Caballeronia sp. TF1N1: one gene and its partner. The protein of the gene in region 2 interacts with the protein of the main gene of each other region in a pairwise test. Links are inferred from orthologs where the notes say so. Each region holds a gene or a part of one and is shown on either strand. Other genes may lie near its edges. The genes, in order: LDZ28_RS04950 and ptsN.

Region 1 (3,652 bases), 840 kb from region 2 along the record:
GTTTGCTTTATCCGGCCATCGTGACGGCGCTCGGACAGGCCGCGTTCTCGCATCGGGCAAACGGCAGCATCATCGAGCGAGATGGGAAGGCGGTCGGTTCGGAACTGATCGGCCAGCAATTCGATGCCCCGCGCTACTTCTGGGGCCGTCTCTCGGCGACCACGCCGAACCCGTATAACGCGAGCGCTTCGAGCGGCTCGAACCTCGGTCCGACGAACCCCGCGCTCGCCGATGAAATCAAGTCGCGGATCACCGCGCTCGACGATCCGGCGTCCGCGCCTGTCGACCTCGTGACGTCGTCGGGCAGCGGGCTCGATCCCGAGATCAGTCCGGCAGCGGCGGCGTATCAGGTCGAACGCGTGGCGAAGGCGCGCGGCCTGCCGCGCGCACGGGTCGAAACGCTCGTCGCGCAGGCAACGTCCGGTAGACAGTTCGCTCTCTTCGGAGAGCCGCGAGTGAATGTGCTTAAATTGAATCTCGCGCTCGACGATGTTCGATGATCGATCACGCTTGAAGCAATCCGCCGCCCACGATGACCCGTCCCACTCCCGATGAACTCCTCGACAAACTGCAACGTGAGGAAGCGCAGCGTCAGCGCGGCCGGCTGAAGATTTTTTTCGGAGCATCAGCGGGTGTGGGCAAGACGTTCGCCATGTTGCAGGCCGCGCGGCGTTTGCGCGAAGAGGGTGTCGACGTGGTCGCGGGCGTCGTCGAAACGCATGGGCGGAAAGAGACGCTTGCGCTGCTCGAAGGAGTCGACGTTCTGCCGCCTGCGCGCATCGAGTATCGCGGGCGGCTTCTCGCCGAATTCGATCTCGACGCCGCGCTCGCCCGCAAGCCGCAACTGATCCTCGTCGACGAACTCGCGCACGCGAACGTGCAAGGTTCGCGGCATCTGAAGCGCTGGCAGGACGTGCAGGAACTGCTCGATGCGGGCATCGACGTATACACCACGGTCAATGTCCAGCACCTCGAAAGTCTCAACGATATCGTCGGGCGTATCACCGGCATTCGCGTATGGGAGACGGTGCCCGACCGCGTGTTCGATCGCGCCGACGAAGTCACGCTCGTCGACCTGCCGCCCGAAGAGTTGCTCGACCGTCTGCGCGACGGCAAGGTCTATCTGCCGCAACAGGCCGAGCATGCGGTGCGCAACTTCTTTCGCAAGGGCAATCTCATCGCGCTGCGCGAACTGGCGTTGCGGCGCACCGCCGATCGCGTGGATGCGCAGATGCGCGAGTATCGTGCCGATCAGTCCATCGAGCGTATCTGGCGCGCGCGCGAACGGCTGATCGCGTGCATCGGTCCGGGCCCGGAAAGCGCGGCGCTGGTGCGTGCGGCGGCGCGGCTCGCGAGCGCGCTGAAGGCGGACTGGCTCGCGGTGTACGTGGAGACGCCGCGCCTGCAACGCCTTCCCGATGACAAGCGTCAACGCACCTTCGACGCCCTCAAGCTCGCCGCCGAACTCGGCGCGGAAACCGTCACGCTGGATGGCGCCGATGCGGCGGCCACGCTCATCGCTTATGCGCGCATGCGCAACGTGTCGAAGCTCGTGGCGGGTGCGTCCTTGCCCGGCGGATGGCGCCGCCTCTTCGATACGCCGATGACCGAGCGCATCGTGCGGCAGGCGGCGGATATCGACGTGACGCTCGTGTCCACCGGTCCACGCGACGAACCGCGCACGAACTACGCAATGTCGTTCACCGCGCATTCGCCGCCGCATGCGTACCTTCTTGCGCTCGTCATCGGTGCGGCCATTACGGTCGTCGCGAACTTCCTGGAAGCGCGCCATTTCGCGATCACCAATCTCGTGATGCTGTATCTGCTGGGCGTGATCTTCGCGGCGGTACGGCTCGGACGCGGGCCGGGCGTCATGCTCTCGTTTCTCTCCGTCGCCGCGTTCGATTACTTCTTCGTGCCGCCGACGCTGTCGTTCTCCGTAACGGACACGCAGTATTTGCTGACCTTCATCGTGATGCTGCTGACTTCGCTCACCATCAGCCATCTCACGTCGAGTTTGCGGCGCGAGGCGCGCATTGCATCGCAACGGGAACGGCGCACGAGCGCCATGTACGCGATGACCAAGGAGCTTGCGGCCGCGTTGATGACCGAGCAGATCATCGAGATCGGCACGCGCCATGTCGCGGAGATTTTCCAGGCGAAGGTCGCGATTCTGCTGCCCGATGCCGCCGAACAAGTGCGCCAGAAAGTGGGCGAGCCGAATCCCGACACGGCGCTTGATGCCGCGCGTCTGGATATCGATATCGCGCAATGGGTCTACGATCAGCAAAAGCCGGCGGGACATGGCTCGGAAACGCTGCCAGCCGCTGCGGCGCTCTACTTGCCGCTCAAGGCGCCGATGCGCACGCGCGGCGTGCTGGCGCTCGTCACGGGACGCGAGGCCGAATTCGCCGTGCCGGAGCAGCGGCGCATGATCGAAACCTTCGCGGCGCAAATCGCGCTGGCGCTGGAGCGCGTGCATTACGTGGAGATCGCGCAGGACGCGCTCGTCAACATGGAATCGGAGCGCATGCGCAATGCCTTGCTGGCCGCGATATCGCACGATCTGCGCACGCCGCTGACATCGATCGTCGGCTTTGCGTCGTTGCTGGAGGGCGGGGCGTCGGAAGCGTCGTCGCGCGAACTGATCCATGCGATCCACGAGGAAGCGTTGCGCATGAGCGGGCTCGTGACGAATCTGCTCGACATGGCGCGTTTGCAGGCGGGCGCGGTGCGGCTGAACCGTCAATGGTCGATGCTCGAGGAGACCGTCGGCGCGGCCCTCAACGTCATGCGCAGGACGCTCGCCGGCCGTCCGGTGCAGGTGCGCGTTCCCGCCGATCTGCCGCTTCTCATGCTCGATGCCGTGCTGATGGAGCGGCTCTTCGCGAACCTTCTGGAGAACGCGGCGAAGTACACGCCTGCGGGTTCCGCCATACGCATAAGCGCGGCGGCCGAGCAGGATGGCGATGGCCGCGTCGTGCGCGTGTGTATCGACGACGACGGTCCGGGCGTGCCTGCCGGTAGCGAAGGGCGCTTGTTCGAGAAGTTCACGCGTGGGGAGAAGGAGTCGGCGAAACCGGGCATCGGGCTTGGGCTTGCGATCTGCCGGGCGATTGTCGAGGCGCATGGCGGGCGCATCGGCGCGGAGAATCGTGCCGATGGCGGCGCGCGGTTCTGGTTCACTTTGCCGGTGGAGGAGGCGATGCCTAGGGACATGCCGCAGGACGAGGAGGCTGAAGCGCCGCAACGGGATGGCGATATGGCGGGTTGAGCGGTGGGATGGCTCGAGCCGGAAATCTCGCGAGTCGGGCGCGCGGTCTTTTCGATTAACGATTACCTTGCGGCTCCGTAGACGAACCGGACGCGTTCTCACGATATCGGACGCGCAGACGACGAGCGGTGCTGCCCGGCTCAATAGGGTCGTCGCCATTCACGAATGCCACGAATCAGCGGGCACATTCGGCTTTCTGTAGGCCTCGGCGCGTCTGGCGGCGTGCCGAAGCCCGCGCCTCCATGCGATCATGCCATTTCGCCGCCACGCTCACAAAACGCCATGACCGATCCTCAACCGACGCTCGAAGGACCGCGCGTCCAGCTTCGCCCGCTGCAACGCGATGACGCCCAAGCCTTGCTCGATGCCGCCGCCGAC
Region 2 (3,113 bases):
AAGCGGGTGACGGCGACGCGTCTCGGAGAAGCGCTGAATGAGCGACTGCGTGCTTGCGTTGAGGAACAACACGCGCAGGTCGTACTTGCTAGATAGTGTGTGGATGATGCCGGGGACATCGTCCAGGGAATGGCTCGAACGCGCGTCGATGGCGACGGCGAGACGCTGCTGTCCTTCGCTCGACAGGTAATCGGCCAGCTCGGGCAAGAAGCGCGGCGGCAGATTGTCGACGCAGTAGTAGCCGCCGTCCGCGAGAGCGTTCAGCGCAACCGATTTGCCAGAGCCGGAGATGCCGGTGATCAGGATGATACGCATGGGCTTCGCTTCAATTGCCTTATCTTAGCACTGGCTTCGGGTCCGTTTTTTCGCGCTTCGAGCGTGAACTCGGGCGGGAAATCAGATCAGTTTGCCGGGGAACTGGCTATCCGGGTCCTGCATGGCGAGCCGCTGACGGTCCATGAAGTCCCGCAACGTGTCGATGCCGCGCAATTGCAGGATCGTATTGCGTACCGCCGCTTCTACCAGCACAGCAAGGTTTCGGCCCGCGGCGACTTGAATCGTCACTTTGCTGATCGGCAGACCGAGGACATCCACGGTCTGACTTTCCAGCGGAAGCCGTTGAAACTCGCCATCCGGCCGACGGACCAATTGCACGATCAGCTTGAGTTTCATTTTGCGGCGCACGGCGGTCTCGCCGAAAATCGTCTTGATGTCCAGCAGACCGAGACCGCGCACTTCGAGCAGATTTTGCAGCAGGGGCGGGCAGCGCCCTTCGACGAAATCAGGACCAAGGCGCACGAAATCCACGGCGTCATCGGCCACCAGACCGTGACCACGGCTGATCAACTCCAGCCCGAGTTCGCTTTTGCCGAGGCCGGAGTCGCCGGTCAGAAGCACTCCCATGCCCAGAATGTCGATGAACACGCCATGCAGCGTGGCGCGTGGCGCGAGAATGCGTGACATGTAAGCGCGCAGACTGTCGATGACCGCGGCCGCGGACATGCGCGTCGTGAAAAGCGGTGTGGACGATCGCGTGCAGCGCAGCACGAGTTCCGGCGGCGCGCCGACTTCGCCGGCCACCACCAGAAACGGCGGTTCCAGCGCGATCAGTTCGGCCATGTGGCGCGAACGGTCTTCATCGGACTGGCGCTGGTAGTAGTTGATCTCGGCGTCGCCGAGCACCTGGATACGGTTGGGGTGAATCAGATTCAGGTGGCCGACCAGGTCCGCGCTGGAGGTCGCGTTGGCAACGGTTTCACTCGAAAACCCGCGTTCCCAGCCTTCGTGCCCAGTCAGCCAACTGAGCTTCAAAGTGGCGGCGTTGTCGTCGAAAATGCTTTGGGCGTTGATGCTGGACGTATCCATGAGGCCGGAACTCCGTTGGAAGCCGGGAGCAGCCAACGCGCGCCGAAGCGAATTGCTTCAATCAGCCGCATGGTGCTGCATTTCACTGCGTTTGACCCGCGTTCAGATCGCGTTTGAAACGATTGTGCCGCAGAAGCACCGCATAAGCGAGACGCCCCAAAAAGCCAGGGAAGGGCGGCTGGCCTGCTGCAAATGCGGCTCTCGGCAGTGCGAGCGCGCCGCTTACGGCTGCCACTGCGTGAGGACCTGATACAGGGCCTCGCGATTTTCTTCCTTGTGCAAACGCTCGCGCGCTTCGCTGTCGGAGAGTAATTGCGCGATCTCCGAGAGAATTTCAAGATGCTGCTGGGTCGCCTGCTCGGGCACGAGCAGGAAGATCAGGAGCGAAACCGGCTGCCCGTCGGGCGATTCGAACGCGACAGGCTCCGCCAGGCGCACGAAGGCGGCGAGCGGTTGCTTCAGCCCCTTGATGCGGCCATGCGGAATGGCGACGCCTTCGCCAAGGCCAGTCGAGCCGAGACGCTCACGAGCGAAAAGATTGTCGGTGACGATGCTGCGGGCGATGCCGTTCTGGTTCTCGAAAATCAGACCCGCCTGCTCGAATACACGCTTCTTGCTGGTAACGGCCAGTCCGAGAACCACGTTCTCGATGGGAAGAAATTTAGCTAAACGATTCATGTTGGCAGGCTGATGCGTGGCCTGATAGCTCCTCATCGTGGCTACTGTAAGCGCGCACGGCGACGATCGGACGGAAAATGCGCTTGGGCTTCCTGCAGCGTATCTGTTTGGTTAACCCCTGTAACAACCGGGCCATTATAGAACAGGGTAATGCGTGATGGTGCGGCGCGCCATTGCCCTATTTGCAACTCAATGTGCAGTACAAAACCCGGGAAATCAATGGCTTGTGCTGACTCGTAACCGATTCCCAACAAAAAAGCCGCCAAGGCGGGCGGCTTTGCTCTGGTCTGTGCTCTCGATGACTGTTCGGCCAAGGTTGGAGGATTCCCTCCAAACCCGCCCACCGGCTGGCGGCGGGCACGTGCAAAACGACCTCGGATCACGCGACGCGCCGCATTCAGGGCGACGGCGCTTCCAGTTCTTGCGCTTCGGCGCGGTACTTGATGGCCTCGTGAGCGTGGCCCTGGATCTTGTCCTTGTGCTTGATGACCTGACGATCCAGCTTGTCCACCATCAGATCGATGGCCGCGTACATATCAACGTCACAACTCTCGATGAAAATGTCCTTGCCCTTCACGTGCAAATTGATTTCACACTTTTGCCGCTTGTCCTTTTCCCTATGATTGTCGACCGAGAGGACAACGCTGCCGTCGATCACTTGATCGAAGTGACGCAGCACCCTGTCCAGTTTCGTGATCACGTACTCGCGCAACGCAGGCGTCAATTCGAGGTGGTGTCCACTGATCTTCAAGTTCATAGTTGCTCTCCAAGCTGATGGCCGCCAGGCCAAGGCTCGTCCGATACCGGTCGGCGATGCGACTCCAGAGCGCATGAGCTACGAGCGCGTGAGGAAGGGCGCACCGGCCGGCTCGTCCGCGCATTTGCGCTGCGGCCGGTAAACGTCCGTCGCGACATGCGACAGACTATAGAGACGGGTCAAAGAGACTTGCGCAGATTCACTGCGGGAATTCTCAGTGCCTCGCGATACTTGGCGACAGTGCGCCGCGCGACCACGAAGCCTTGTTCCGCCAGCAGTTCGGCGATGCGGCTGTCTGAAAGAGGAGTTTTAG

The links.
Region 1: the proteins of ptsN (region 2) and LDZ28_RS04950 interact in binary tests that used the Escherichia coli proteins (3 or more experiments, as listed by UniProt). The link is inferred for Caballeronia sp. TF1N1 from one-to-one orthologs.

Annotation. Positions count from the first base shown.
Region 1 is NZ_CP084626.1:1,080,304-1,083,955, forward strand. What follows is about bases 139-3,474. They hold LDZ28_RS04950 (sensor histidine kinase KdpD), read left to right. Parts: upstream 139-532; coding sequence 533-3,274; downstream 3,275-3,474. Other genes in these bases: kdpC (potassium-transporting ATPase subunit KdpC), read left to right, coding at 139-500. Also shown: more of kdpC, read left to right, coding at 1-138; LDZ28_RS04955 (GNAT family N-acetyltransferase), read left to right, coding at 3,557-3,652. UniProt on the Escherichia coli protein: Member of the two-component regulatory system KdpD/KdpE involved in the regulation of the kdp operon. KdpD may function as a membrane-associated protein kinase that phosphorylates KdpE in response to environmental signals.
Region 2 is NZ_CP084626.1:240,002-243,114, forward strand. Bases 316-3,112 are described here. They hold ptsN (PTS IIA-like nitrogen regulatory protein PtsN), read right to left. Parts: upstream 2,044-3,112; coding sequence 1,588-2,043; downstream 316-1,587. Other genes in these bases: hprK (HPr(Ser) kinase/phosphatase), read right to left, coding at 397-1,365; LDZ28_RS01190 (hypothetical protein), read right to left, coding at 2,085-2,357; hpf (ribosome hibernation-promoting factor, HPF/YfiA family), read right to left, coding at 2,441-2,800; LDZ28_RS01200 (RNA polymerase factor sigma-54), read right to left, coding at 2,980-3,112. In the rest of the region: RNase adapter RapZ, read right to left, coding at 1-315; more of LDZ28_RS01200, read right to left, coding at 3,113-3,113. UniProt on the Escherichia coli protein: Seems to have a role in regulating nitrogen assimilation.